2 linked regions of the Prosthecobacter debontii genome follow. The protein of the gene in region 1 interacts with the protein of each later gene in a pairwise test. Links are inferred from orthologs where the notes say so. Each region holds a gene or a part of one and is shown in the gene's direction. Other genes may lie near its edges.

Evidence for each region.
Region 2: the proteins of recA (region 1) and dprA interact in binary tests that used the Bacillus subtilis proteins (3 or more experiments, as listed by UniProt). The link is inferred for Prosthecobacter debontii from one-to-one orthologs.

Annotation. Positions count from the first base shown.
Region 1 is NZ_FUYE01000007.1:224,983-240,535, reverse strand. Bases 422-3,406 are described here. They hold recA (recombinase RecA), read left to right. Parts: upstream 422-1,357; coding sequence 1,358-2,455; downstream 2,456-3,406. Other genes in these bases: B5D61_RS12465 (LamG-like jellyroll fold domain-containing protein), read left to right, coding at 2,652-3,406; B5D61_RS12475 (hypothetical protein), read right to left, coding at 422-1,175. Outside these bases: more of B5D61_RS12475, read right to left, coding at 1-421; more of B5D61_RS12465, read left to right, coding at 3,407-6,572; B5D61_RS12460 (ATP-binding cassette domain-containing protein), read right to left, coding at 6,639-8,396; B5D61_RS12455 (translocation/assembly module TamB domain-containing protein), read left to right, coding at 8,498-10,033; B5D61_RS12450 (ROK family protein), read right to left, coding at 10,048-11,184; B5D61_RS12445 (hypothetical protein), read right to left, coding at 11,283-11,723; B5D61_RS12440 (potassium transporter Kup), read right to left, coding at 11,730-13,613; B5D61_RS12435 (hypothetical protein), read right to left, coding at 13,908-14,531; B5D61_RS12430 (GH25 family lysozyme), read right to left, coding at 14,624-15,508. UniProt on the Bacillus subtilis protein: Multifunctional protein involved in homologous recombination, DNA repair and competence.
Region 2 is NZ_FUYE01000005.1:122,499-137,881, reverse strand. Bases 7,833-10,647 are described here. They hold dprA (DNA-processing protein DprA), read left to right. Parts: upstream 7,833-8,597; coding sequence 8,598-9,698; downstream 9,699-10,647. Other genes in these bases: B5D61_RS09220 (glycosyltransferase family 4 protein), read left to right, coding at 9,795-10,647; B5D61_RS09230 (hypothetical protein), read right to left, coding at 8,341-8,583; B5D61_RS09235 (acyltransferase family protein), read right to left, coding at 7,833-8,296. In the rest of the region: B5D61_RS09265 (redoxin domain-containing protein), read right to left, coding at 1-689; B5D61_RS09260 (phenylacetate--CoA ligase family protein), read right to left, coding at 749-2,023; B5D61_RS09255 (ROK family protein), read right to left, coding at 2,159-3,061; B5D61_RS09250 (SDR family NAD(P)-dependent oxidoreductase), read right to left, coding at 3,058-3,855; B5D61_RS09245 (DUF1501 domain-containing protein), read right to left, coding at 4,038-5,438; B5D61_RS09240 (L,D-transpeptidase family protein), read left to right, coding at 5,633-6,337; more of B5D61_RS09235, read right to left, coding at 6,338-7,832; more of B5D61_RS09220, read left to right, coding at 10,648-11,084; B5D61_RS09215 (NfeD family protein), read left to right, coding at 11,163-12,605; B5D61_RS09210 (SGNH/GDSL hydrolase family protein), read right to left, coding at 12,612-13,301; B5D61_RS09205 (enolase-like domain-containing protein), read left to right, coding at 13,425-14,882; B5D61_RS09200 (glycoside hydrolase family protein), read right to left, coding at 14,893-15,383. UniProt on the Bacillus subtilis protein: Protein that helps load RecA onto ssDNA during transformation. Binds cooperatively to circular ssDNA, is able to bridge different segments of DNA. Favors the loading of RecA onto SsbA- or SsbB-coated ssDNA and formation of RecA-DNA filaments.

The DNA of each region.
Region 1 (15,553 bases):
AGTGCCCACACGACCAAGCTCATCAGCGCCAGCAGCGCCAAAAGACCACCATGCACCAAGGTGTCCCAAAACACCCCGTGAGTATGTTCTGGATACCAGTGTAAAGAGCAAGACCAGCAATCGTTATCGGCCCACATCCCCTTCCCAACCAGCCAATCTTGCCAAGAGCTGAGGCTGTGGAGGACTGCGCCATAAATCAAAAAACGTCCGTTATCAGAGCGCTCCATGGCTGCCTTGATAGGGTTGGCCTTGACGACCCCATCTCCATATTGAGCGACGGCTGTCTGAGCATCGACAATACCCAGGCGATTGGAGGCATCCTTGGCCGCCAAGAAGGAAAGCACCGGAGCAAATGCCTGAAAGAGACACAACACAGAGACCAGTAGAATCAGTGGGCGTTTCGCTTGGCGCCAACCCACGGCGATCAACAGGGCCAGATGACCCCACACCAAAGCCATCAGCGCGCCACGACTGAGTGTCAGCAGCGTCGCAACGTACAAAGGCAGCACGGCTAAAATCCAGCGTTTAGGATTAGAATGCTCCCGTTGGGTGTCCCATGCCCCAATGGCCCAGCAGAGGGCGAAGCCAAAGGTCAGCCCTGAGCATACCGAATTCCATCCTCCATAAACGAGGCAGTTCCGCAGGCTAGCTCCAAAGACTCCCTCAGGATGAATGGTATAAAATCCCACCAAACTGCCGCAAGCCGCCACCGCCGCCATGGCGACCAGGGGACGTCCCAGACTGAGAATCACCCCAGGTAAACGGGCCACTTGCCACAACGTCAGTAGAAAGCCCAGGAGCAAAAAACTGTTTCCCCAGCCCACCCAAATAGCAGAAGGGGATTTGCCTGGGGAATCAAGAAAAGTGCTACGCAAGAGAAGTGCTAAACCCACCACGACCACCCCCTGCATCCAGCGATCTTTGCGCAGAGCCTCACTGACATCTTCATGACCACCAGCCAGGAGCCACAAAACCGCCAAGATTAACCCCCAAGCAAGCTGGAGCCATTGATTGTGCAAAACGAAATACCCCCCGAGATAACCCGCCATATTCGCGAGCAACAACGACCTCCTCAAGGTAGGCGTTGCCACTTGCTCACCCGCTAAAAGCTCGGGAGAGCCTGTCAGCCGCCATGTCGTAGCACCGACGGCGGAAGATGGCAGAGGTTCTGACATAGGGGATCGCGGCGGAGACTACGCCTAATTTGCAACTTCGCCAACGGTTCCTACCGATGACCTTTCTGACTGCTTGTTTCTTCACACGCTTGCTGCTTAAAATCCCGAGTTTTTGGTAAAACTGCTTTACGATACGCTTAAAATGCTCCAACTGTTCGCCAGAACATCTATTTGATCCTCTCATGGCTAAATCTCCCGCAAAAGAATCCTCGTCCGAGTCCAATACCAATAAGATTGCGGAAGCGCGCGCTCGCAATCTGGACCTCGCCATTCAGCAGATCCAAAAAGACTATGGGGAAGGAGCGATCCTGCGCATGGGGGCAGAATCCAAGACGGACATCGCCGTCATTCCCACAGGGAATCTCCTCATTGACCAAGCTCTGGGCGTAGGCGGTTTTGCCCGCGGCCGTATCGTTGAGGTTTACGGTCCTGAATCCTCCGGTAAAACGACTCTCACGCTTACCGCCATTGCTCAGGCACAAAAAACCGGCGGCCTTGCGGCTTTCATCGACGTCGAGCACGCGCTTGATCCCAATTACGCACGCCGTCTCGGAGTCAAAATGGACGAGCTTCTGGTTTCCCAACCGAGCTCCGGTGAAGAAGCCCTCCGCATCTGCGAAACGTTGGTGCGCTCCAATGCACTCGACGTTATCGTCATCGACTCCGTCGCCGCTCTGGTAACCCGCCAGGAACTGGAAGGTGACATCGGTGACTCCACCGTGGGTGCTCAAGCACGACTGATGAGCGCTGCGTTGCGTAAACTGACCGCCATCATTTCCAAGGCTCGCACCTGCTGCATTTTCACCAACCAGATCCGTGAGAAAATCGGCGTGATGTTTGGTAATCCGGAAACCACCCCAGGTGGTAAGGCCCTGAAGTTCTACGCCAGTGTCCGTGTGGATATTCGCCGAATCGGGGCGATCAAGAGCAGCGACGGCACCGTCACTGGCAACCGCACCAAGGTAAAAGTGGTGAAGAACAAGCTGGCTCCTCCTTACACCGAAGCCGAGTTCGACATCATGTACAATGAGGGCATCTCCAATGTCGGTTCGATGCTCGATCTGGCCATGGAGCACGACATCCTCCAGAAACGTGGGTCCTGGATCAGCTACAAAGGCACCCAATTGGCTCAAGGCCGCGATGCTGCCAAGGAAGCCCTCAAGGCCGATGCCAAACTATACGAAGAGATTGAAGCCGCAGTGAAAACCAAACTGGATGAGAAAAACGGCGTCACTAGTGGTGTCTCCAGCAGCAGTTCGGATGATCCGGCAGCGGAATAAACAAACGCCTTTGCTCGAGGCTTTAGCTTGGGTGCATACCCTCAACAAAAGGCTTCCTGAATCAATCAGGAAGCCTTTTTGTTTGGGTTAAAGGGAATAGCAGAAAACTCCTGTACTTTTGATTACAAAAGTACGGGGTGGTGTTGCGTTTTGTTCTCCTAACTCCCCACGGTGAATGCCATCATCCAGCCAGCCCATGCCACGCTTCATTTCTTCTTTGTGTCTGCTCCTCTACCTCGCAGGATCTGTTTTGACGGCACACGCCGCAGATGATCTGTTTGATCGCAGCAATCTCGCGGCCTGGTGCATTGTCCCTTTTGATGCAAAAAAGCGCGGCCCTGAGGAGCGCGCGGCCATGTTGGAGAAAATGGGGCTGCGAAAATTTGTCTATGATTACCGCGCCGAGCATGTGCCGCAGTGGGATGATGAACTGACTGCCTTGAAAAAGCATGGCATTCAGCTCTTCGGCTGGTGGTTTCCGACCACACTGAATGATGAAGCGCGTCAAACCTTAGCGCTGTTTCAGAAGCACGGAGTCAAACCGCAGCTATGGGTCAATGGCAACGGCGGCTCGATCTCTGTTTCAGATGAAGCCGAACAAAAAGCTCGTCTAGTCAAAGAAGTGGCGCGGCTCAAACCTATCTGCGAAGCCGCAGCGCCAGCAGGCTGTCAGGTGGCTTTATACAACCATGGCAATTGGTATGGAGAGCCCGAGAACGCTATTGCAATCATTGAAGCACTGAAAGCAGAAGGCATTCGCAACATCGGCATGGTGTATAACCTGCATCATGGACACGATCACTTGGATCGTCTGGAAAAACTGCTGCCGAAGATGCTGCCACACCTCCTGTGCCTGAATCTCAATGGCATGGATATTCAGGGAGATCAGAAGGGCCGTAAGATCCTACCGCTCGGTGTCGGGACCGAAGATCTACGGGTGCTGAAGATGATCTCCTCCAGCGGTTACCAAGGCGTGATTGGCATTCTGAATCATACCCCTGAAGATGCCGAAGGTCGCCTTCTCGATAACCTGGACGGCTTGAATTGGTTACTCCCCCAACTGGCTGGAAAGGCGGCGGGTCCGAAGCCTCAATACCGCACTTGGAAAGAAGTATCGGCAAAGACTCCCCAATCGGCTTCACATCCAGATGTTCCCCAGCAGCCCCAATCCGTGCCCTCGCTCAACGCCGACTTTGGCCAAGCGATGAAAGGTCGATTGGTGCTCGAAAACAAAGACGCTTATCGCACACTTCCCATCAGCATCGAGTGCCGAGTCAAGTTGGATAGTTCCACCGACTTCAACGTTTTGGTCGCCTGTGATCCAAAATCTTCCTCGGATCATTGGGAGCTCTACAGCTATCGTGGCAGTGGCGTCTTCAGCGTCTATCTCCCTGGCCGTGGGGGCGAATTCAAAAGCAAGGTTAACATCTGCGACGGCAAGTGGCATAACCTTGTTGTCAGCATCGATACCGAGTTGGTTCAACTCTATGTGGACGGTAAATCCGTCTTGGAACAGGCTCCTGTACCTCTAAAAGGCGAGCCGCAGCCGGGAGAGCTTGTCGTCGGTGGTTTAGTCGAAGGCGGAATCGGCTGTGATGGCATCATCGATGATCTTCGCATCTCCCGCGGCCCCATGAAACCTCGGAAAGGCGAGCTGCCTCGTCAGCGCATGGATAACACCTTGGCTCTTTGGGATTTCGATGACCTTTCCGCCCTCACGGTGTCGGTGCCTGATCCAGCCCCCTTTAATCCTGAGCGGAAACCTCTGCGTGAGGCTGATCATGCTCATTGGCAGCACTATGTGAATCGGGATCGTGTCTTCGACTACTACAGCAAACAAGCCCTGGCATTCATGGGCAAGCCGCTACCTGAGCTGCTGCCTGGGTTCCCGGGTCTGGACGGTGGGCAGCAAGGCCATTGGGGCAATCAGAATGACCAAGTCACCTGGAAAGACGGTCGCTTCGCGGCCGCAGATCTCGGTTCTGTCTTCAGCACCGTTTTCAAAGGCGCAGGCCTCACGGTCAACAAAAGTGTTTGTGTCCGCTACGATGATAAGTCTGCGGTTTTCGATCCTGAAACCTTATCGTTTCCGCTCGTCTGGACAGGTGGGTTTGTGAAGCTCAGCGATGCTCGTCACGGATTCATGGGCGGCGGTCAAATGGAGGGCCAAATGTTAACCAAGCAAGAAGGCACAAAGCCCGCTGATGCCCGTTATCACGGTTTTTACCGGCATGGCCAAAAAGTTATTTTCTCTTATTCCGTGCATGGCAAAAAGCACCTCGTGTCATCACCGGACTCGAAGGATGAAGATCTCGCTCCGCTGACTCAGGGAGGTCCCTCTCAATGGCCCCAATGGTTAGAAACAAAGGGCGTGAGAGACCAGGACGAACCCTTCGCGACAGATACCATCACCATCCCATTTGAGAATCCCTACGGCACACTCTTCTTCATCAGCGGTCACGACTTTTTTAGCGATGGCAGTGCGGCCATCAGCACCATGACCGGTGAAGTATGGCTCGTCCGTGGATTGGATGATTCATTGCGGCACGTGCGCTGGAAGCGTTTCGCGACGGGTCTGCATCAGCCGTTAGGCGTGAAGATCCTTCAAGATAAGCTGTATGTGCTCGGACGAGATCAGATCACCTGCCTGCATGATCTGAACGGTGATGATGAAGCCGACTTCTATGAATGTGTGACCAATGCTCAAGAGACCTCTCCTGGCGGCCATGACTTCATCACTGGCCTCGATGCCGATGGTGAAGGGAGCTTTTATACAGCCTCTGGCAATCAGGGCATCCTGCATCTAAAAGGGGGACAGGCACAAGTTCTGGCGACAGGTTTCCGCAATCCTAACGGAATTGGCTTGGCCCCCGATGGCACTGTCACCACCAGCGTGCAGGAGGGAGACTGGACCCCAACCTCCTCCATCTGCATGGTCACACCAGCCATGCGCACGCTTAGTCCGCCAGCTCATTTTGGCGCCAATGGCCCCCATCAGGGACAACCGGTGATGCAACCGCTGGTCTTCCTACCACGAGGTGAAGATAACTCTTCCGGCGGTCAGTGCTTCATCACTCAAGGGCCTTGGGCCGAGCTGAAAGGCGCTGGCAATCTTGTGCATTTCTCTCCTGGGGCAGGCTCCGCCTTCCTTGTGCTAAGATCCACGGATCCCCAAGTTGGAGGCGCGGCTTTACGTATTGCCGGCAGCTTTGATTCGGGTGCACAAACCGGACGGTTTCATCCGAAGGACGGGCAACTTTACGTAACCGGTATGCAGGGCTGGGGCTGCTACACACCGCTCGATGGATGTTTCCAAAGAGTTCGTTATACCCCCACAGGCAAAGTGCCGGTCCCCATCGCTCATGAGATTCGGAAAAACGGCATTCTCTTGCGATTCGATCAGCCTCTGGATGTGGATTATGTGGGCAAGATCTCCCACCACTTCGCTCAATGCTGGAACTACAAATACAGTGCCGCCTACGGCTCGCCCGAATACTCCGTGCGTTATCCAGATACTCCTGGTCACGACCCCTTGGCCATCAGTCAGGTGACGCTGCAGGATGAAGGCCGAAGCCTGTTTGTGGAGATTCCAGAGATTGTCCCAGCGAGCATCCTGCACCTGCATGTGGGTGTGTCCACAGAGCGTAGCCACGATCTTTTCATCCGCACGGGAGGCATGATTTTGACTCATGAACAACGCTCGACCCAAAAGGGACCAGGTAACCGCTGGGCGAAAGGTGAACTCGGCCGCGAAATCATCGTGGAAGCCGCTTTGGGTCTGCAATTCGTTCAGAAGCAACTCACCGTCAAAGCCGGAGAGAAGCTCACACTGACCTTCAAGAATCCAGATGTGGTGCCGCACAACTGGTTGCTCGCCAAACCTGGCTCACTGCAAAAACTTGGGGATAAGGTGAACCTCATGATCACCGATCCTCAAGGCCTGGCCAAACATTACGTTCCGGAGTCGGATGATGTCCTGGTTTACACCGACATGACCCAGCCGAAGCAAAGCTTCACCATCCATTTCGAAGCCCCCCAAGAAAAAGGTGACTACCCTTATCTGTGCACCTTCCCAGGCCATTGGATGGTGATGAATGGCGTGCTGAAAGTGGAATGACGATCTCCACATACATCGGCCCTGGCTTCTTCGTTCAAGAGTTAGCCAGGGCAGGATGAAACAGCCTCACTCCCACTGACTGTTCCGGCTTCCCACATAGGTCAGGCAGAGCCCGATGATCACGTGGGCGAGCAGGACAAAGCTCGCGAGCTCAGGAGACACCAAAGAAGTGTCGGTCACTTGCTTCACGGCTTCATAAAAGGCAGTGTCGCTCATGCTGCGGAGGCTGCCCGACCAGGACCAAAAGGCGGCAATGAAAGGATTCACCGCGCCTTCCAGCCAACTCGGCAGGCTGAGAACAGCCCCTGAAAGCGGGAGCTGAAATCCGACGAGGTAGATGCTGAGGATGGTGGCTTTTTCGGGGGTGCGGCTGAGTGCGCTGATGCCCAAGCAGATGCTGGTCATGGCGGCGGAAGCGAGCACGAGCAAGACGAGCTTGATGATGAGATCCCCAGGCAGCCCCCCCACGACCATGTCCACGAAGACCCCCATCCAAAGACTCTGCGCCAGAACGAATACACCGAGGAAAAGCACCTTGCTCATCACATAGGCGGTCGTGCTCAGTCCCCCGAGCTTTTCACGCTCGAGGATCAATCGCTCTCCAGCAATCTCTCGGGCCGCATTGTTACTCGCCATGAGGGTGACGAGGACGACTTGCAGCATGATCAAGCCACTGACGATGCTGCCTGCATTGAGTTGATCGAGCTGGTGCTGGGCCTGCCGTTGCATCTCATAAATAATGTCCGCATCCTGCCGCTGATTGAGCTGTTGGAGGGGCTTGATACCATCCAGAGCGAAGATCACCACCAGCAGGGGGAAACCAAAAAGCATGGCGAGGTGCAGCCACACCTGACCTCGGTCCCGGCGGAAGATCGTCCACCGACGATGCAGGAGACTGAAGACTTGGCTGAACAACCCGGGTAGTTCCTCAGAAGCCAGCTGCGGGGCATCTTTTTTGTCGGGCTCTTCCGATTCGGGCGCTTTGTCTGCAGGCAGACTATCCTCCTTCTTCTCCAGCAGCATCTCCTCGTAGTAGCTGCGCTTCTTCTGCCATGACTCGTGCCAGGCTTGGGCCTCTCGCTGGGTGAGTCGGCGATAAACATCCTCTGGGTGCTCCACCGTAAAGTAGTGATTCAGCAACCGTGGCGGACCATGATAAACGAGGTGCCCTTGATACATCACCAGCACACTATCGAAGGCTTCAAGACTCGCTAAACTGTGGGTGACGTTGATCACCAAGCGCCGAGGATTTTCTCGGGACAAAACACGCAAGAGTTCCGTGATCTCCTGCTCCGATTTAGGATCGAGACCACTGGTCACTTCATCACAAAGCAGCAGACAAGGATTGGTGACCAACTCCAAAGCCAGCCCAAGCCGCCGCTTTTGACCGCCGGAAAGAACCTTCACACGACGGTCTGCCAACTCGGTTAAACCGGTCACGGCCAGGATTTGATCCAACCGCGGCTCGAAGTCGTCAGTGCCTGGCAATTGTGTGCGTAGTGCCATGCTGCTGGCCACACATTCCTCCACGGTGAGGAGATCATGCGCCACGCTGAACTGTGGCACGTAACCCAACTCTCCCGGATGCAGATCTTCCTCTTCCTTGAGGTCTTTGTCCTCCCACTTCAGATCGCCTGCTGTCTGCTCCAAGATGCCCGCGACAACTTTGAGCAGCGTGCTTTTGCCACATCCTGAGGGACCTACGATGGCCATGAGATGGCCTTGCGGCACTTTCAGGCTCACTTCGCGGAGTAGATGAAGGCTTTCCTGCTCTGAGGCCGGGGGGGCGTCCACTTCCAAACCGATGTTGAGTGCTTCGAGCATTTCTCCTTATACCGGGAAAGCGGGTGAAAATGGCAAGTGAAAGCATGGCATCTTGCACATTTTTTTGCGTTTACATTCGTCTTTGCTGTTATGCTGGCGTCATGAGCACCCGCACTCGACGTCGTTCCAGTCACAGTCCGCGCTGGCTTTTCGCCATCATCGGCGTGGTCGTCGTGGGCCTCCTGGTTTTGCTCCTCATGCCCATGCTGGTGATGAACTGGGTGCGTGGATATCTCCAGGAGGAAGCGTTCCGCAATCAATTGCAGCAGATTTTTGGCACCCAACTCCAAGGCGAGGTGGAGTTATCTCCTCTGAGATGGACCGGCGATGAAGTGACGGCTGCGGAGGCGGCTGTCCAAACTACAAATGGCTGGAAGGCGCAATTGGACGGGCTGCACTTGACCTTGGATTGGAATGCCTTCCGTCAGAGTAAGTGGCGCACGGTCGGCACCAGCGTGGATCATCTAACGCTGGAGCGTTTGCCTGGAGAAGCGGTCTTGACCACTCCGACTCCGGCTGCCTCAGCAGTAGCAGCGCCATCCATTGCCCAGGGCAGTTCCATGCCTGAATGGCTGCGCAGCTACCTGCCGACCCGCGCGGAGGTGGACGGAGTGAAAGTGGCTCGGCTCAATCTGCTGCATCCTGGGCCTTGGAATGTCCGGGATGCGAAACTGCGCCTCGCCCCCTGGCAGCAGGGGGAGACCTCCCTGCAAGCGGTCGCAGAGGGTGGCCTCGTGGAGACACCTCTGCGCTTGCCTGCTCAGACCGTGCCGATCAAACTCAATCTGGACCGGGCTTCCATGCGCCTCAGCCGTGAAGATCTGCATCTGAAAGAGGCACGACTCACGTGGCTGGATGCAGGTGAAGTCACCGCTCAAGGACATTTCCAACCGCATGAAAAGCGCTGGGAACTCACCACGCAGGTGGTGGGCATCCCTCTGCGCGAATGCCTCACCGAGGACTGGAAAATCCGCCTCAGCGGTTTCTTAGCCGGAGACTTCAAGATCGTCGGCTCACCGAATGCTCTGCCCGTGATCACCGGGAAGGCAGAACTCAAAGAAGCCGTGCTAACCGCGTTGCCCGTGCTGGACCAATTAGCGGCTTATACAAGGGTAGAACGGTTCAAGAGACTGATCTTAGACATCGCTACGGCAGAGGTCAAAATCTCTGGAACAAGACGTCAATTCGAGCGGGTGGTTTTACAATCGAATGGCTTGATGCACTTGGAAGGCACCCTCGTTATCGAAGGCGACCAAGTCGATGGAACCTTTTTGTTAGGCGTCACGCCTGAGACACTGAAATGGCTGCCTGGGGCTAGTCAGCATGTCTTTACCGCCACCAATCCGAAGGGTCCTGTCGGCATGTCATGGACTCCTCTGCGGATCACCGGCACTATGCAGGCTCCACGTGAAGACCTGAGTGCACGCTTAGCTGCCGCTGCGGGCCAGGCGCTTCTCAATGCGCCCGGAGAGATCGTCGGGCAGGGCAGTCAGCTTCTACTGTCTCCGCTGGTGGGGCAAGAAGCCGGTGCTCTTCCCGGTCAGGTGATCAAAGGAGCCACTGAGACAGGAGGCAAGGCTCTGGAAACAGGTGTGAAAGCGCTCGAAGGGATCAGCGGTGGATTGTTTGGCCGCTGAGCATCCTGAGTACCTCACACATATTTCGGAAGCCAATGCTCCATGGCTAAACTCGCCGCGCCCAGGGCACCGGCATCGTCACCGAGTTGAGAACAGACCAAGCTGAGCCGGATGTCCTTCAAGGCGGGGGCGATGCCTCGCGAGGCTTCCATGATGGCACTGCAGAAAGACTCTCCCAAGGCCGTCAGTGGTCCATGGAGGAAACAAATCCTCGGGTCCAGCAAAAGCTGCACGCAGCCTAAGACGCGGGCAAAGTCCGTAATGACGTCATCCCATTGCGGATGCCGCTCAGACTTGATGCTCAGCATCGCCGTGTAGAGATCCTGCGGCACAGGGGCAGTCTCTGCAATACCGGCGAGGCGGCGATAGGTCATCGGAGCGCTGAGCACCCGATGCATCTCTGTCGCCTGTGTGTCTCCAGAGAGCGGCCACGGCCAGAGCCCAATCTCACCCGCCGCATAATGGGCGCCTTGAATCAAGCGGCCCCGCTGGACACAAGCAATGCCAAAACCGCTGCGTGGCCCCACCACGACATAGTCACTGAGTTCACGGTGACTGCCGAACCACTTTTCCGCCAAAGCGATGGCTCGCAGGTTGCTTTCCACCGTGACCGGAACTGACAACTTTTCCTCGAGAAAGCTCTTCAACGGGATGTTTTCCCATCCCTTGATAAAGCTATAACGGAGAGCGATGCCGGATTCGGTATTGACCAGCCCAGGGGCACCGACACCCAGGCCTAGCAAAGGAGTGGATTGTCGGCTGCAAAGGCGCGCCAAGACCTCCATCAGATGATTCTTCGCATCTGCGGCATCCATGTTCTCTGGCAGAGGCAGCGTTTCCGCGTGAATAACTAACCCCGCAAAATCCACGCCGACGAGCTGAAGACGATCCGCATTGAACTCCACGCCAGCAAACCACCCCGGATTACTGCGAATGCTGAGTCGCCTTTTCGGCCGCCCCATCAGACCATGATCAAGACCCGACTCGTGAAGATGCCCAGTGGCGATCAATTGATCCACATAGATCCCCATCGTCGATGCCGAAATGCCCAAGGCACGCGCTAAGGTTGTTCGCGAAGTGGCCCTGCCACTGCGCACCTGAAGCACGGTGGAAGCCAGCAACTGACGGAGGTCCGAGTTTTTTTGACGCATGACTTGCGGGGGGAGGTCAAGTGAAAGCTTTAAAACTCCCTGTCAGAAAGTCAAAAGCGCATTCATGATCAATTTCTGCCCTTAGGGCGGAAAATCCATCATAGAAGACACCCATCCCTAATGACCTCTTCATCCGCAACATCCTCATGAATTCCCCGGCGGATGATTTGTTCCGTTAAACCATCTAGGTGAATTTTTAAAGTCGCGCTGAGATCCAAAAACTCTGGCCACAAAGTCTCATCCACAAAGCTCCGCGGTGCCCTCACCATCACTGTCAGCCGACGCTGCCGGGCATAGCGATAGGGCTTCAACGAATACCGTCGTAAGAGCGCAATGAAGAGCTTCTTTGACCAGTCGTCCGTCAGACGGAACCGATGCTCCACGGCAGGTTCTTTCGCCTGCATCTCGTGAAGCTTCCGGGTGATGCGTTTCAGGGCATCCGCCGCCGCCGCCCTTTCTCCGGCCGTGGTCGCTCCAGCATGCAGCCGCTCGATTTTTCTTAGCTTCTCGAGCAGCTCAGGATCGGGTTCAGCAGACATGGCAACTCAGACCTCGAGTTGGATGCCGAGTTCACAGACTTGGCGAGGGGGCAGATCGAAGTAACCCGTCGCCGGGCGTGACAAGCGGCTGAGAGTGACGAACAAGCGCTTCCGCCAATGAGCCATCTTGCCAGGTCCATTGGTCAGCAAGATCTCACGGCTCTGATAAAAGGTGATGCCATTGCGCTTCAGTTTGGTCTTGCCGCTGAGTGCTTGGCAGAGGTCATCAAAGACTTGGGGCGACTCCGCGAAACCATAACACAGCACGACACGGTAGAACTCGTCACAGTACTCCTCGATTTGATAGCGGGCATCTCCACGAATGTGCGGCACGTCTTCGAAGCGCACGGTCAGGAGCACCACTTGCTTATGGAGGGCTTTGTTGTGCTTCAAATGATGGAGCAGCGCCAGAGGCAGCGCGTCCGCACTGGCTGACATGAAGACCCCTGTTCCGGGCACCCGAATGATCCGATCTTTCTGAATCTCATCCACCAGATGCTGCACAGGCAGCTTACCCCGCTGCATGGCCTGGAAGAGAACGGCACGACCATCCACCCAGGTTTTCATAATCACCCAGATACCGGCTGCCACCACCAGTGGGAACCAAGCTCCCTGCATGAATTTTACCAAACTACCCGCCACATAACCTAACTCGATGACCACAAAGACCAGCACGGGGAGGAAAGCCTTCCAAAAAGCCCAGTCCCAGATGCGCCGCGCCACAAAATAAAACAGCACGCTGGTGAGAAACATCTCCATCGAGACCGAAAGGCCGTAAGCAGAGGCCAGATTGCTGGATGTCTTGAATCCGATCACCAGAGCGATGCAGGCCACCATGAGCAGGAAATTCACCTGCGGCATGTAGATCTGACCTCGCACGTCTGGATTGGTATGAATGATCCTCAGGCGTGGTAGATAACCCAATTGCACCGCCTGCTGAGTCAGGGAAAAGACACCGGTGATCATCGCCTGGGAAGCGATGATGGTGGCCGCTGTGGCCAAGATGATCATCGGCACCAGCAGCACAGGCGGCACCAGATGGAAGAACGGATGCTCCAGGGCATCAGGGTCATTCACCACCAGAGCTCCCTGGCCGAGGTAGTTCAAGGTCAGTGCAGGCCAGACCATCAGGAACCAAGACTGCTGAAGGGGCTTGCGACCAAAGTGGCCGATATCGGCATACAGAGCCTCACAACCCGTCACAGCCAGCAGGACCATCCCCATGATGACGATACCATGATAACCGTGGTGGATGAGATACATCACCCCCCAATGTGGAGAAAGAGACTGGATCACCTCTGGATGCTCTAGAAAGCGAAACAAACCTAGACCGCCCAAGGCGAAAAACCAGATCACCATGATGGGCCCAAAAGCGACGCCAATGCGCGCCGTGCCATGCCTCTGCACCACGAACAGCCCCAAGAGGATGGTCACCGCAATCGGCACCACCCAGGTGACAAGATTAGGATTGAGCTGCTTGAGCCCCTCCACTGCAGAGAGCACCGAGATGGCCGGTGTGATCATGCCATCGCCATACAGAAGGGAGGCCCCGAACAGCACCACCAGGACGACGAATCCCATGCTCTTTTTCGAAAGCGCATCCTTCTTCGACCTCAGGAGCGAAAGCAGGGCAAACATGCCGCCCTCTCCCTGAGCGGTGGCATGACTGAGGATCGTCAGATACTTCACCGCCACCATTAGGGTGAGCGACCAAAACATCAGCGAGATCGGCCCATAAACCATCTCCACGCCATGCACGGCGGGGTCGTAACCCGCATGGTCCAAACACTCTCTTAAAGCATACAGCGGGCTGGTTCCAATATCCCCGAAAACGACACCGAGAGCGACGAGGGCCAGCGACCAGTTGTTTGACGTCTTATGTTCAGACATGGAGGAACTCCGAGAACAAACGGAGGCCGTAGAGAGAAAAACCTGATGTTCAGCGATCAAGCCCTAGACCCCTTGGCGGTGCTGTCGGGCGGACATCGTTCAGGTTTGAAAAGGAGGATTGAAAAAAGCTCAGCAAACAGACCGCAGGCAGACAATCCAGCAGGCTGGTGCACAAGGGCACACATCCTCGCCACTAGACACAGAGATTCCGTTCCATCAACTCAACTCTCATCGAACGTGAAGTGAGTCTTTCACGCCTCCGTCGCCATCGATCGATGGCGATAGGCGATTTTCTCAATGCAGAGCGACCGCGTTCGGCGCCGAAGGCAGGAGGGGATCTGCCGCCATCAAAATGGACTGCATCACCTCGGCAGGGCGGATGAATTCGAAGTCACCCGACACCTTGAGAAAATCCGTCACGCGAAAGGTGGTGGCTGGATGGGTGGCCTTAGCCACTTGGCTATTCTGCATGAGGAGAGGTCGGCCTTTGAAGACCGCCTGCTGGGCTGTGATTTCCGCCTCTTCACAGAGAGCCGTTGCACGATCTCCGATGTTCATTTCCACAAACACATGGCCCGTGGCCTTCACTTTCAGCGGTTTGCCTTCGGCGTCTGCCTTCAGGACTTCGATCTGATCGGCCGCCACTCGAAATTGGGAGCCCACATCCGCAGACTGAGCGCTGATGGCCTTGGCTTCATCGAAACCCATCTCCAGCAGTGTCCACTCTGTCATGGACAGTTTTGGCTGCGTGACTTGGGGCTCAACCGTTTGATCTTCAACAGCTTGACGTTGTTCCAGAGAGACCTGAGCCGTCTCCCGAGGAGCGGTGGCACAACTGCCCAGCATTCCCAAGCCCAGCAGAAAGCCCGCCTGCATCAGGGCCTTCAGGTTAGCGATGGGGAGGGAAAGGGAGTTCATACGCGTTCAAGAGTCTTCTACGCGATTCTCCGGCCAAGGTATCTTTAAACCTTCAAATAACTTCAGGCTAGGCTTGGGTATCGGAGGGCGACTCAGTGGAGTTTCAAGCCATGCCGTTGCCAAAAGCTGAGCAGTTCCGCTTGCGAGCCGTTGAAAACATTGCGTTCCAGCGGGCGATCCATGTTGCCAAAGTAGGGGCTGAATCGCCAGGAACCGTGGTTGTACACTTTGGGACGCGAATGTCCCCGCTCCCAGTCCACACCGCCGTATTGCCAGAGGGTCCAGTCAGACCAGACCTTGTATTGGTTCACTAACCCCCGCGGATTTCCTGGCGCGGGGAAAACCGGGCCCGCTCCGCTATCATGGGCATACAGGGCCAACCAGTAAGGCATGCGGCGCAGGCGCGCCTTCGTGGCGGCATCGGCCCCGCCCAGCAGCAGCTTGAGATGCTGGCTATTTTCCAGATAAGCCACCGGCACCACCCCAGTGCGTGCTTCCACCCGCTCCATGAACCGTAGAATGTCTGACAGGCGCGACTGTGCATCGAAATCTCCACACAGCAGCAGGGCAGGTGCATTCCACGACCGGCTGCGCGCCAGCGCCAGCGCCCGATTCACAAACTGATCGGCCTGAGCCACGGCATCCACATGAGTCTGAAGGCGATAATAAACGCCCGGCAACATGCCCGCACGATCTGCCGATGTCAGGAATGAGGCGCACTTCGTGTCGAGATTGCCTCCCTTACCTGCCCGTGCGATCAAGCCCACGGCACAATTGGCCCGGAGTGCGGAGACATCATGCTCGGAGTAGCCGCGCCCTTCCCGTTGTTTCTCCTTCGGGTCATAGGCGGAGACGTTGATGATCTGTGGCAGCCCCTGAGGTGTCGTTGGTGGGAGGCTTGTCGCTTCACTCCCTGGACGAGGTGAGGTGCACTGCGTCAGCAGGCAGGCCAGCGGTAGAAAAAGGGTCCATCTCATGCGGGCGAACCTGCCGCAGAAAAGCCCTGCATCAAGTCACTCGGC
Region 2 (15,383 bases), on another replicon or contig:
GACTTCAGAGCACGAATCGGCTTGCTGCCATCCCACAGGTGAATGCGGTAATGATGCGCCGGATGCTCGGGATTGACCGCGAAGACCTGGTCCAGCAAGGCATCCACCGCCTGGGGACTGGAGATCGGGGCTTGGTCCTTGGCATGCCAGATCTTCCAGGCCAGAAAAGCCTTCGCCTCCACATCCTCCGGGTAGTCTTGAACGATGGTTTCCAGATCTCGGATGAAATCGAGCGCGCGCTGTTTTTTATCGCGCTTGTCGTCGTTGTAAAAGGTCTCCAGCGTGGTGATCCACAGCTTCTCCTCGGCACCGGCTTTCGCCTTCAAAGCCACCGCTTCCTTGACAAATTCACGCGCCCGTTTGTCATTGTTCACGTTGGCCATGGCCATGCCCCAGTAAGCCATCGCACAATCCTGATCGAGCACCGCCACCTGCCGAAAGGAACGCTCCGCTTCATAATACAAGAAGCCATGAAGCTGCCCGACACCTTGATTGAAAAAGGCCTGGGCTTCTTGGCTCGTCGTCGTCACCGGAAAGCTCACCTTGCCCGTGCCGGGAATCAGCACTGCGGCTTGGCGTGGACCTTCATTGAAGGCTTCACCATGGGCTGAATGGCCGGGTAAGGGCTCAGCGGCATGGCTCGCAGCAAGAGACAGGAAAAGGGACGCGACTAACAGACGGTTGGACATAGGCGACAGGAGACTATCAACGTCGCCACGCTGCCCATTCCTTCCCTACCCTTCTAGAATCAGACCTTCCGCCAGCGCTTGGCTTTGAACTCATGCCGGGGCAGGCTGCCCGGTTCCGCGAGCCGCACCGGGATGCGCATGGAGAAGGTATCTCGCAGCTTGGACTCGATCTGCTTGAGCAGGCTCTTGGACACATTCCCCGGCACCTCGATCAGGAGTTCGATTTCATCCATGGCATCCACCTTGCGCTGCTCCACCATGAACTCTTCCACGTCGCTGAACTGCCGCACCACGGCCTCGATGGCACTCGGATAAATGTTCACCCCACGCAGCACCACCATGTCATCCACGCGGCCCAGCACACCGCCTTCCAGAGTGAGGCGGCCTGCATGCATCACCTTCTTCACCCAGTCTCCGGTGCGGTAGCGCAGCAGAGGCCCCGCCGTGCGCACCAGTGTGGTCAGCACCAGCTCACCCTGCTGCCCGTCCTCCACTTCCACACCTGTTTCAGGGTCCACCACCTCAGCCAGATAAGCTTCTTCGATCACCGTCAGGCGGCCGGGGGTCTCGGTGGCTTCATAGCTCACGGGGCCCACCTCGGTCATGCCATGGTGGTCATAGACACGGGCATTCCAGAGTGCCTCGATCCGGCTGCGCACCTCGGGGATGCTGCCGCCGGGCTCTCCTGCCACGATCACCTTCTTCACCGCTAGAGACTCCAGGCTCACCCCGCTACCCGGCCCGATCAGCTCGCCCAGACGCAGCGCATAGGTCGGCGTGCAACACAGCACCGTCGCCCCATAGCGGGCCATCATCTCCAGGCGAGCTTGGCTGGAAAGCCCTCCGCTTGGCAAAGTCAGGTAATGACCGTTGGCGGCTTCATAAGCGGTCCAGAACCCCAGGAACGGGCCGAAGGAGAAGGCGAAGTAAATCCTGTCCTGCCCCTTCACCAGATCCGCCGCCTCATACACGCGACGCCAGCACGCCAGCATAGCCTCCCAACTCTCCGGCGTATCCAGCCAAGCCACGGGCTGGCCACTGCTGGTGCCGCTGGTCTGGCAAAAGCGCGTGTAAGCCGTGAGCGGCTGCGTCAGATGCGTGCCAAAGGGCGGATGCTCCAGACGATCGGCCAGCAGTTCCTGCTTCTCCGTGAAGGGCATCTTCTGGATGAAATCTTCCACGCCATTCACCGACGACGGTTGCAGCCCTGCGGCGCGGAATTTGCGAGCATAAAAGCCGTCTGCCTCCAGCAGCATCAGCAATAGCCCACGCAGCTTGCGCCACTGCCCCGTGCGCAAGCGGCCACGATCAATCGAAGAACATTCATCAGCCACAGGGAAGCCTTGTCGAGCCGAGGGAGCCGGTCAAATAGAGATGCACCCCGCCCTCTCCACCGGAGCGGTTTTCGCCCATGTCTGCTAGACCTCCCGGCATCGGCCAGATTCTTTGCCACGACGACCTGAATTTCCTCATCGCACCTCCGCCAAGCCGCGCACCGAGCCCACGGGACCGGCATCATCGCCGAGCTTGGCGAGAGCCAAGGGCACCCGATGACCACCGGGACGCCATTCATAGTCCGCAAGCTTTTCCGCCAAAGGTTTCAGGAGACGATCCCCTGCTCCGGTGGCGATGCCGCCGCCCAGGATGATCAGTTCTGGGTCCAGCACATTGATCAGGCTCGCCAAGGCACCGGCCAGATGCTTCACCGACTCCAGCCACACGGCCTCAGCGTGGGCATCTCCCGCCGTCAGCGCCTCCAGCAGCACATGGGTATTGGCATAGCGCCCTTCCCCTCGTTGTTGGATCGTCTTGTTGCCAATGGCTACCTCCAGGCTCCCGGGCGTGCCGTAGAGATCCAGGGGGGCATGCACATCCGTGGAAAGATGCCCCAGGTGCCCGGCTCGACCGATGGCTCCCTTGAGCAAACGACCACCGCTAAAGATCGCGCCGCCGACACCGGTGCCGAGGGTGACCATGAAGACATCCTGACAGCCCTTGGCGGCCCCGGTCCAAACCTCCCCTAGCAGGGCCGCGTGGGCATCGTTGAGCACATGAACCGACCGTTGCAGAAAGTGGCTCCAATCGAACTTCTCCAGACCATGCATGCGGCCCGGCATCCACTCGATGCAGCGCCCATCCGGCCGAGCCAAACCCGGTGCGGAGAGCCCTACTGGTAGTCTTTCCCCACCGGCCAAGGTTTCAAACTCCAGCACCAGCTCTCGCACACTGAGGGCAAAACGAGGAACATCCTCCACCCACTCTCCATCCAAGGTCGGTCGGCTGCGGCTGGCCTGCACCAAACCCGTTTCACGATCCATGAGCACCGCCTTGATATTCGTGCCACCGAGGTCAATTCCAATCGCCAAACTCATGCGCTGCGGCCCTCCGATACAGTCCATCCGCCATCCACGGCGAGCACTTGCCCCGTGATGAACTTCGCCGCCCGCGAGAGCAGAAAAAGCGCGGCTCCATCCACATCCTCCGGCACGCCGATGCGCCCGCCCTCCAAGGGTTGTTTGGCCTGCACAAAACTCATGATCGCCTCATCCCCTGCCGCGCGTTTGGACATGGGCGTCTCCACGAGCGCCGGAGCAATGACGTTCACCCGGATGTTTTGCGGAGCATAGTAGCTGGCGATGGATTTGCTGAATCCGAGAATGCCCGCCTTCGCCGCCGCATAGGCGTGACTGGCAAAGAACTCCGGCGAGGGTGACCACCCCAGCACGCTGCCCATGTTCAGGATGCAACCACCGTGACGCTGTTTCATCAACTGTTTCACCGCAGCGCGATTCGATGCCATCACCGAGGTGAGGTTCAGGTCTAACGTATAACGCAACCCCTCATCGGTGATCTCATGCAGCGGCCCATCCCCACGCGAGCGACCACTGCCCCCCGCCACATGATACAAGGCATCCAAACGACCAAAGGACTCCACCGCCAGAGTCACCGCTCGCTCAGCCGTCGCTGGGTCACTGGCATCTGCCGCAAAACCGCGAGCCCGCTTCCCCAGTACGTCTAACGCCGCCTGTACATTGGTTTCACTCCGGCTTGTCACCACCACGCAAGCCCCCTGCTCCACGAGCGCCTGGGCCGCAGACAGCCCCAAGCCCGTGGTGCCGCCCATGATCAGGACCACCAACCCCTCAACATCATAACGCACACTCATGTACCCTCAGTATCCAGGCTTGAAGCCTTAGGACAATCCTAAACTGTGCGCCCCTCCCTCTAAGGCGGGATGGGACAAGTGATGCGAGCACTCTTGCCCGCAATCCAACCTCGAGGGGGGTCCCCCCGGAGAAAGGTTCGTCATTTGGCCTTCCTTGCGGCCAAAAGTGGCCGCATCACTCTTCAAGCCAAAATCTCCTTCACCACATGGCCGTGCACATCCGTGAGGCGGAAGTCGCGGCCAGCGTGCCGGAAGGTGAGTCGCTCGTGATCCAGGCCTAACAAGTGGAGAACGGTGGCATGCAGGTCGTGCATGTGGACTTTCCCATCCACAGCTTGGAAACCGATTTCATCCGTAGCTCCGTGGGCGAAACCCGCCTTCACCCCGCCACCCGCCAGCCAAACAGTGAATCCGGCGGGGTTATGATCTCGCCCAGTGCCATTGCGCTCCGCATACGGGGTGCGACCAAACTCACCGCCCCACCAAACGATGGTGTCTTCCAGCAAGCCCCGCTGTTTAAGATCTTCCAGCAGACCAGCGATGGGTTTATCCACAGCAGCGGCGTGATCACCATGCTTGGGCAGATTGCTGTGCTGATCCCAGGCCGGGTTGTTAGAGTTGTCGCCGTAGTTGACCTGGATGTAACGCACCCCTTGCTCCGCTAATCGACGCGCCATGAGGCACTGCCGCCCGAAGTTATCGGTGACTTTCTCCCCAATGCCATAGAGCTGGAGAGTGGACTCGGATTCTTGAGCCAAATCCAAGGCATCCGGGGCATTGTTCTGCATGCGCCAAGCCAATTCATAACTTTGGATCACGGCCTCGATCTCGGTGTCCCCAGGGCGCATCTGTTGAGCATGAAGAGCGCCTAACAATTCATACTGTCGCCGCTGCTGCTCGGGTGTCCATGCTGTGTTGACGATGTTTTTGATCTTGGCCTCCTGGCTGGGCAGACCACTGCGCCCGAGCGGGGTGCCCTGATAGCGAGCTGGTAGAAAGGCATTGCCGTAATTCCGTGGGCCGCCATTGCCTAGGCTGGGGCTGATGGTTACAAAGCCTGGCAGGTTTTCATTCTCAGAACCGAGTCCATACATGACCCAAGCTCCCATGCTGGGACGGATGAAGCTGGTGGTGCCTGTATGGAGAAACAAGGTCGCCGGGCCATGTGCAACACCTTCCGTATGCATGCCATGGAGGAAGCAGAGATCATCCACATGGCGATTGATGTGCGGAAAGAGATTGGAGGCCCAGCGTCCGCTTTCGCCTTGCTGGGCAAATTCCCACAGGGGTTTCTTCAGTCGTTGGGGTGAGCCCTTGCCCGTTTTTGCGACCGTGCGAGGATCGGCAATATCAATGATCTTTTGATCGTCCTTCAGCAGTCGCGGTTTGTAGTCATAAGAATCCACGTGACTGACCCCACCCTGCATGAAAAGAAAGATCACGCGCTTGGCTTTGGGCACATGATGCGGCTGAAATCCCACGCCGCCCGCAGCCCATGCCTGCCTCTGAGCCAAAGCAGATGCGGCAAGATACCCGAAACCACAGCCCGTGGTCTGAAGAAAGGAGCGTCGGGAAGGGAGCATAGGCTTAGAACGTGGGTGCCAGGGGATTTTTTACCAAAAGCCAGCTCCCGCCGTCAATGTCCTAGGGTGAGGACAGGAAAAAGCGCCGTTTCCGAAGCAGCCTCAGGCGTTTCCATACAACGGGGACTCCTGAAGAGGAAAATTCCAGTCTCGACAAAGGCCAGGGATCGCTTTTTGATCGTTGTATTCCTGCCATGATCTCCCTCTGCCCGCTTGTCCGTCTGAACTGTGCTTTGTTACTGGTCGGAAGCCTTCTCAGCAGTTGCTCCTCTCAGCCCACACCTCCAGCTGCAGGCAGTGCGCCCATCGTAAAGCGCGACAAAGCCTTCTGGAATGGCGATCAAGTGGCAGGCAGTCCACGCATCGTGATTGATCTCTCCGCTCAGCGTATCCGCTATTACAAAGGCGGGCAGCTCGTGGGGCTGTCTCCGATTTCCTCTGGCCGAGAAAGCCACTCCACTGTGACAGGGGTTTTTCGCATCACTGAAAAGGACCGTTATCATCGCTCCTCCCTCTATGGAGCCTATGTGGATGAGGCGGACAACGTGGTGATGGAAGATGTGGACGTGCGCACGGACATCCGCCCACCCGGCACTCGTTTTCTGGGAGCCAAGATGCACTATTTCATGCGGGTCACTGGAGCCATTGGCATGCATGAAGGCTACCTGCCGGGCTATCCCGCCTCGCACGGCTGCATCCGTCTGCCCACTCACATGGCAGCGGCGTTTTATCATGCCACCCCTCACGGCACACCAGTCGAGATCGTGGGTGATGCCTCCGTGGCGGCCTATGAGCCCCCAGAGGCCACCCCTTCTACACCTCACCAACAGGCGAAGAAGAAGAGCTACAAGCCCACGAAAAAGCGCCCGGTGCCACCAGGAACGACGCTGTATCTGTGATCATTTAAACAGAGGCTCAAACAAAGGCTTGAGGAAAAGCGCCCCTGTAACCGAGAGGTGGTGAGAATCGATGTAAAGTGAGTGCCCCCCATGCTCGACACGGCTGCGTCCCTTCGCACCAGTGAGAAGTTCCATGGGTTCAACCACATGAGCTCCCGCCGTTTTTAAGCGAGGTATCAAGGATTGCATCACCTTATTGGCCACGTGATACTCTTCCATGCTCGTGCTCATGGCGACGGCATCGCTAGGCCAGAGGCCACCGAGAGCTAATGCCTTAGGAACATCGTAAGGTTGAGTTGGCACGTCCAGGACCACCCAGACTTGGGGACCGGCCTCCTTCAATCGTTGCACCGTCTGCACCAATGCATTTTCAAACCTCACTGAGTCCTTGCCTGAACATTCCATCCAGTACGCCGCTAGAATGACATGAGAGGCTTGGGTTTGTTTCAGCCTGGCCAGCACAGCTTCTGCCAGCAATTCCGTCCGCTCATTCAAACCATGACGGCTGCGGCGGTAGAAGCCAAACGTGGGAGAGGTGGCACTGTAAATCGCCATTTCCCCTGCGACCTGATTTTCCTCACACAAACGATCTAAAACCGGCATCAAACTGCGTGCATGGCTATCCCCCCAGAGCATGAGGCGGACGGGTCTGCCCTCAGCACCAAACTGGGGAAACTCACCCTTCTGAGCAGCCTCCAGACCCGTCCAACTCGCCGTTAGGTCTCGATCATCACGACCACGCGCATAGTTCAAAGCCGATTCTGGAATTCGCTCAGGAAGCCCCTGTCCACGCACCAGCCAGACACCAATCATCAAGGAGGTCATGATGGATCCCAGCCCCAAACCAAACACCATTCTCCGAGAGGTGATGAGGCCTTTCTTCCGAAACGGAGTCTCAACCCACTTCCATGAAGCCCAAGCCAACAGCATTGCCGCAACCACAAGTGCTGCACGCACACCGACAGCCAATCCCTCCTTCGAAACATTGAGGTAATGAGCCAACGCCAGAAGGGGCCAATGCCACAGATAGAGGGAATAGGAAATCAGTCCGATACCCACCAAAGGTCGCCAGGTGAACAAACGCCATGTCCAGGAGCGATCTCCTTGTGGCACATTCTCCCCCGGAGCGTGTGCCCAGATTAAACCCGCGGCCCCCAGGCATGGGAGAAGGGCTGCAAGCCCTGGAAAGGGGGTCTCATCCTCGTAGGCCAGCCCCGCAACGAAGATCATCACAAACGAAAGGCTGCCTATCCAATGCCTGATGCGCTTTGTTCGCGGCAGCCATGTCTGAGGGAGGCCTGCTAAAACCGAACCCGTTAACAGCTCCCAAGCTCGAGGGGGTAGCCAATAAAAAGCTGTATTGGCATCTCGATAAACACACACAACGCTCGCCACAAAACTCACCCCCCAAAGCCAAGCTAAGCCCCTAACCAAAGTGCGGCGTGTGGTGCTCATCCCACGACGCCTCTTCAGCCAAGCATGCCCTAATATGAGAACAATTGGAAGAATCACATAAAACTGCTCTTCCACAGCCAGCGACCACAGATGAAGAAGAGGCTTTTCCTCGGAAGCTGAAGAGAAATACCCAGAGTCCTTCCAAAAATAGAGATTCGCGCAGAAAAGCGCCTGAGCGATCACCGATTCCCCCAAGGACGAGAACGCATCCGGCATCAGGAGGAAGTAACCAGCCCCGACTGTCACCAACAGCATCACCAATAAGGCCGGAGCGATGCGGCGGAGTCGCCTTTCCCAAAAACTCACCAAGTCAATGCCCCCCCGATCCAGCTCTTTAAACAGCAAACCTGTGATCAAATAACCTGAGATCACGAAAAATAAGTCCACCCCTGTGTAGCCACCATTAAAACCAAAGTCGGCATGGAACAGAACCACCATCATCACGGCCACGCCGCGCAGGCCATCAATGTCAGGCCGATATGATGAAGATGATGGAAGACTCATTGAACTGGATGCTAGGAGGCGGTGAATCTGAGACTCTCAGTCACTCATTCATTGTCACGCATCGCCCGATCGTCAAAGCGAAGCTGCATCCGCCAGTATGCCCATTCAGTGGCAGACCCGTTCATCCCACAGCCGATCCCGGCTGATGCGCCGATTACGCCATAGCCACTCATCTCCAGTTCGAGTCCAGTGAGACCGAGATCGGACTGGTCAGCGAACCACTCGACAAACTCATGGCGGGTCAGGAAGAAGGATGTTTTCTCTGGCTTGTCACCCGGAGCAAACACGTCATAGTGTTCGAATGACCCGCACTGAAGCCTACCTAGCCTTGAACCTGATCCCCCAGGTAGGTCCGGTGCGTATCCGGCGCTTGATTCAGGCTCTGGGATCTCCTGAGAGCGTGCTATCGGCTTCCGTATCGGATCTGCTCCGGGTGGAGGGCATCGGTTCAGCTCAAGCCGAGGCCATTCATCAGTGGGACCGGGAAGGCCACCTGGAGAAGGAACTCCAGAAAGTCCGACAGCGGGGTCTGACCTTACTGACTCAAGAGGATGATCTTTATCCTCCTCTGCTCAAACAGGTGCATGATGCACCGGTGCTACTCTATGTCTGGGGAGAGCTCCAGAAACGGGATCACCATGCCATCGGTGTCGTCGGCAGCCGTCATGCCACGATCTATGGCATGAATGCGACCAAAAAACTGAGCTTTCAGATCGCCTACACGGGCTACACGGTGATCAGCGGGCTCGCACGAGGCATTGATACCGCTGCCCACGAAGCAGCCTTGGCGGCCAAGGGGCGCACCGTCGCGGTGATCGGTTCTGGCATCGGCAGGCTATATCCGCCTGAGAACAAGGCCCTGGCTGAACGCATCGCCCAGCAGGGTGCCGTCATCAGTGAGTATCCGGTGGACCGGCCTGCTGACCGCCAGACTTTTCCGTATCGCAATCGTGTGGTGGCAGGCTGGGGCAGTGGCTTACTCGTCGTCGAAGCCCCAGTCAAAAGCGGTTCTCTCATCACCGCCCAGCAGGCAGCGGAACAAGGCCGCACGGTCTATGCCGTGCCGGGGCCGATTGATAAACCCACCTCATCAGGCTGCAATCGCCTCATTCAACAGGGGGCGAAGCTGGTGATGGATGGGGCAGACATTCTCGACGACCTGATGGTGCTCTTTCCTACCGCACCCACGGCCCCGAAAGTCGAGCCGCCACCTCCTGCCGTGACCTTGACGCTGGATGAACAAATCCTCTTCAATGCCTTAACCTCGGACGAACTTCACATCGACGAGTTGACCTCCCGCTCTGGGCTGGCCCCTGGCACAGTGAACGTCAATCTGATGCGCCTGGAGATGAAACGCCTCATCCGCGCCCTCCCCGGGCGGCGATATGTGCGCGTAAATTGAGTCTGACCGAGGCTGTTGATTCCAAGGGCCTTGCCGATGCGTATCTCATAGGCTAATCATCGCGCCCCCTTTCTCGTTTCCTGACATTTAACCTTTATGCGCATCCTTCATCTCACGCCCGGAACCGGCAACTTTCACTGCGGAAGTTGCCTGCGAGACAATGCGCTTATCAAAGCGCTACGCGCTCGGGGACACGATGCCTTGATGGCCCCGCTTTACCTGCCCCTCGTCACCGACCGCGAGGTGGCAAATCCCGAGATCGGCATCCGGGTCGGCGGCATTTCGCTTTATCTTCAACAGAAGCTTCCCTGGTTCCGCTATGTGCCGCGTGCCGTGCATCGCTGGTTGGACAAACCGGAGCGCCTGCGCTTTGCCGCCAAGTTCATGGGGATGACCAGCGCCAAAGACCTGGGGGAAATGGCCCTGGGTGCCTTGGAGGGAGAATCGGGTCGTCAATGGCCTGAGTGGCAGCGTTTGATCGAGTGGATCCGCACTGAAGGAAAGCCCGATGTGGTCTCGCTCTCCAACAGCCTGCTTATGGGCCTTTGCCCCACGATTGAGCGTGACTTGGGCATCCCTGTGGTGGTTTCCCTGCAAGGAGAGGATTCCTTCCTCGACACCCTCATTGATCCCTATCGCGAGCAATGCTGGGCCGCCATGCGTAGCAATGCTCAACATGTCTCTCAGTTCGTTGCTCCCAGCCGCTTCTACGCTCAGGTCATGCAGGAAAAGCTGGGGGTCAGCGCGGATAAAATTTCGGTGGTTTACAATGGCCTGGATGCCAATTCCTTCGGCGTCGCTGATCCAGATCCAAACTGGCCGGTGATCGGCTATTTCGCGCGCATGATCCATGGTAAAGGCCTCACGACCCTTGTGGATGCCTTCATCGAGCTCTGCCGCCGCGGCAGCGTGCCACGGGTGAAGCTGAAGATCGGGGGAGCGAAAACCGCCGGAGACGAGAAGTATGTGAATGAACTCCAGAAAAAGCTGCGTGATGCCGGTCTGGAAAAACGGGTGGAATGGCATCCCAATGTCAACTTCTCAGATAAGGTGAAGTTCTTCCGCAATCTCACGGTGATGTCCGTGCCAGCTACCTACGGAGAGGCCTTTGGTCTTTACATCCTGGAAGCCATGGCCAGCGGCGTGCCTGTGGTGCAGCCTGAGCATGGAGCCTTCCCCGAACTCATCGCTGCCTCCGGTGGCGGGGTGACCTGCACGCCCGATGATCCAAAGGCGCTCGCGGACGCACTGGCCACCTTGCTGCAAGATGATCATCAACGCGAACAACTGACCAACCGTGGCCTTGCTGGAGTGCGCAATGAATTCAGTGCTGCCCGCATGGCCGAGCGTTTCGACGCTGTGTTGGCTCAGGTCCGGCCTTCTTAAGCTTTCTTTCGCAAGCGATTCCAAAACAAGCGCGGTTCACGCGTTGCCACATGTGCTGGGCAAGCTATGCTGCGCGCTATGAAGTCGCCCCTGCTCCAGTGTCTGCTGCTTGGCCTCACTCTTCTGATCAGCCTCCAGAGCCCTGCTGTAGGAGCCGAAGCTGAGAGTTACAAGGGCAAGGTCGTCGTCATCCCCGTCGGTGAGGAAGACCTCATTGCGCGGGCTCGATTTGAATTCATGTCCCGCACGCTCGAACGTTGCAGCCAGGAAGGAGCCGAAGCGGTGATCTTCGATCTCGATACTCCTGGAGGGCTGCTATGGGACACGGTGGATCTCATGATGAACGATCTGCAAAAGCTCAAGCCACGCAGCTTTGCCTTCGTCAACAAACGTGCACTCTCCGCGGGGGCCATGATCGCCGTCGCCACCGATGGCATCTACATGGCCCCAACCAGCACCGCCGGTGCGGCAACCCCGATCTATGGAAACGCTCAGGAAATGGGCGAAGCCGAGCGAGCCAAGATGAACTCCGCCACCATGGGCATGGCCCGCGCTGTCGCCAAACGGAAAGGCCATGATCCGCGTGTCATCGAAGCCATGATTGACATGAGTCGCGAACTGAAGGTGGGGGACTTGGAATTGGATACCAAGGAGTCCATCCTCACCCTGGATGCCCAAGAAGCCGTTCTGAAGCTGGATAATGGCAAGCCCGTCTTCGCCAAGGGCATCGTGGATACTCTGGAGGAAATCAAAAAAGCCGAAGGATTGAAAGGATCACTCGTCACAGCGGAGCCGACAGGTTTTGAATCCATCGCCATCTGGGTCACCAAGTATGCAGCCCTCCTCATTCTCATTGGTGTGGCCGGTGGTTACCTGGAGATGCAGACCCCTGGTTTTGGTATCCCCGGTTTTGTATCCATCGCCGCCTTCAGTCTCTTCTTTTTCGGTCACTATGTCGCAGGTAGTTTGGTCGGCCAAGAGACGGCCGCTGTCGCGGCTCTCTTTGTCATCGGCATCATCCTGCTAATCATGGAACTCGCTGTCTTTCCAGGGCTGCTGGTGCCCGGCATCCTGGGTTTTCTCCTTGTCATGGTGGCCCTGGTTTACACCATGTCCGCGTGGGAGATGCCCCCCCTACCTGGAACCACTCCTGGAGAAGGTGAAAGCGGGAACGGATTTGACATCCAGATCTATGCCATCGGTTTGCGTAACTTCGCGTTAGGCATTTTAGGAGCGGGAGTGGTCATCCTCGCAGTATTCCGGTTCCTTCCTCAAACAGGGCCATTTCAAAAACTCGTGCTGGCATCCGCCATTGATGGAGGTGACGCGCTCCCCAAACGTCAAATCGTGCAGGTGGGAGATGTGGGCCAGACTTGCAGTGCTCTGCGCCCCTATGGCACCGTGCAGTTCGGTGAAGAACGCCTGGAAGCCATGGTTGAAGGCGGCTACCTCCTGAACGGAACTGCAGTGAAAGTGCGTGAAATCCAAGGGCCCAAGATCATCGTTGAGCCCTTGGCGTAAAGCTTTCTACTTCCGCTCCTTTGCTAACGCCGCCTTGATCTCCTGCGCCACCTTTTGGGCAAGATACTCAGAGCCGCTATCGTGATAGTGCACATCCTGTGGCTTCTGCATTACCGCAAGTTTAGGGGTGATCCAGGCATTGAGATCATTGACCGTCACTCCGTTTTCCTTCATCACTTTTTCAGCGATCTGATTGTATTCCGCCACTTGGCCAAATTCACGAGGTGGGATGAGCGGGCCTTGCGGGATCGGGGTAATGGAGGCCCAGATCAAGCGTGCCCCCGTTTTCTGCATCCGGGCGACAAGCTTGCGTAGATTGGCCTCATAGTCAGCAGGCTCCACTTGGCGCTTGCCATCCGGCATGATCTTCAGATCGTGAATTCCCCAGTTGAAGTGGATGACATCCCAGAGGCCAGAGCCTAGCCACTTCTCCATGTTCGCCACACCATTCTTTGTGGGACCACCGTTTTGGGGGATGCGATGCACATTGGCGAAACCTTCCAGCAGCTTCCGTGTGGGCAAGGTATATCCCATGGAAATGGAGTCACCGATGAGCAACACACGAGGCAAACCCGGCACGTCATCGACCGGCACCACTGAAGGATGCGGAGCTGACTTCTTGGGTGCCGGGTCGGCAGCGTGAATCAAAAGACTGGCGGCAAAGGGCAGCGACAAGAGCAAATGGCGGAGCTTCATCCGCACAGCTTGAGAAAGACCGGCCCGTTCTGACAAGTCAAAACCGCACCCTCGAAACAAAACCTCGGTCCATGGACAAAAAGATGTGAAAGCACCCGTCATCCAAGCTCTTTTGTTCATGCCATGGAATTCCAAATCCACGAGATCCACTTCCACGTTCTGCCGATGCGCACGCGCTTTCCCTTCAAGTATGGGATCGCCAGTCTGAGTGCCCTCCCGCATCTCTTCGTGAGTGTGACCCTGAGCGTTGATGGCAAAACCGCACAGGGCCTTGCCAGTGAAGGTTTGGCCCCCAAGTGGTTCACCAAAGACCCAACCACCAGTTGCGAGCAGGATCTGGCCGAGATGCTGGCTGTCGTTCAAAACGCGTCTCGCATCGCTGAAAACGCGGCCATGCAGCCGATTCGTTATTTCCCCTGGTGGCAGGCCCTCTATCAGGAACAAGCTCGCTGGGCTGGCGTGAAACAAATCCCCTCTCTACTGGCCAATCTCGGAGTCAGCCTCATGGAAAGAGCGGTGCTTGATGCCCTCTGCAAAGTAGCACAGACACCTCTGCATCGTTGGCTAACCAGCGATGCACCCGGAATTGATCTGGGTAAAATTCATGAGGAACTGCGGGGCATCCAAGCCGCCGACGTGCTGACTTCCAGCCCGGCCGACCAAGTCGCAGTGCGTCACACTGTCGGCTTGGGTGATCCACTCCGCGCTAGAGACATTCCTGCGGAGGAGCGTTTGGACGATGGTCTTCCTCAAGGTCTGGATGAATCCATTCGTACTTACGGGCTGCGTTACTTCAAGATCAAAGTCTGCGGTCAAAAGGAGGTGGATTTGCCACGGCTGCGCCAGATTACCGCTGTGCTCGTGGAAGAATGCCCTCAAGGCTTCAAAGCCACCTTGGATGGCAATGAGCAATTTCAGGTACTGGCTGCCTTCCGCGAGTTTTATGATGCACTCAGTGCCGATCCATCTCTAGCCCCCCTGTTTCAAAACCTGTTATTCATCGAACAACCTCTGCATCGAGCGCATGCTCTGGCGGACGATGTAGAAGAGGCCATCGCTGGCTGGAAGGATGGACCCGGCATCATCATTGATGAAGCCGACAGTTCCGTTAAGGACCTCCCTCGAGCTTTGAGCCTGGGATACAGCGGCACCAGTCATAAGAATTGCAAAGGCATCCTCAAAGGAATCACCAACGCTGCCTTGATCCAAACACGAGCCGCCTCCGCATCCCGCCCACTCATCCTCAGTGGCGAAGATTTGGCCAATGTCGGTCCGGTAGCCTTGCTGCAAGATCTGGCCATGATGGCGACGCTGGGCATTTCTCATGTGGAGCGCAACGGGCATCATTACTTCCGTGGCTTATCCATGTACTCGCCTGAAGTGCAGCAGGCCGTATTAGCCGCGCATCCTGGCCTCTATGACGCCCATGCCAAGGGCTTCCCGACGCTCGCCATCCAAGCCGGACAACTCGATATCCGCAGTATCAACGCAGCACCGTTTGGTTGTGGCATCGAATTGAATTTGGAGAGTCTAACGCCTCTGAATACATGGATCAAGCAAGGCGGCATGGCAGCTCTTTAAAACATCCCGCTCAACCCATCCGCACATCCAGATAATCCAGCGTCACAGGTTTACCACTCTGATGGATAAACTCGAAGGTGTTGTGACCATTCTTCAATAAGGCCGCAGGCACCTTCCAGGCACGCAAGGTTTCAGGCTTGCCTAACAAGGACGGATAAGGGTTCTCAAAAGGTTCGCTCACATCATCATGGGGACTCAATTCGGTGCCGTTGCAGCGCGCCAGGATCACCCGACCTTCTAAGCGGGCATCGGCCTGGAGGCGAAGTCTTCCCTCTCCTTTCCAGCCCCCGGTAGGCGGAGCCATATCGAGCTCAAACCGAGTCTGATTCTTCTCACGTAAGCCACGAGGTAAAATGGGGGGACGCACATACGGATTGTTCCACCCGGTGGCCAGGAACCAATGCTGCGCTTTCTTGGCCAAGGGCGCAGGATCACCCAGTTTATTCAAGACCTCGAATGGAGGCTCAGCGAAAGGTCCACGTCCAGGTCCCCCATGCTCGC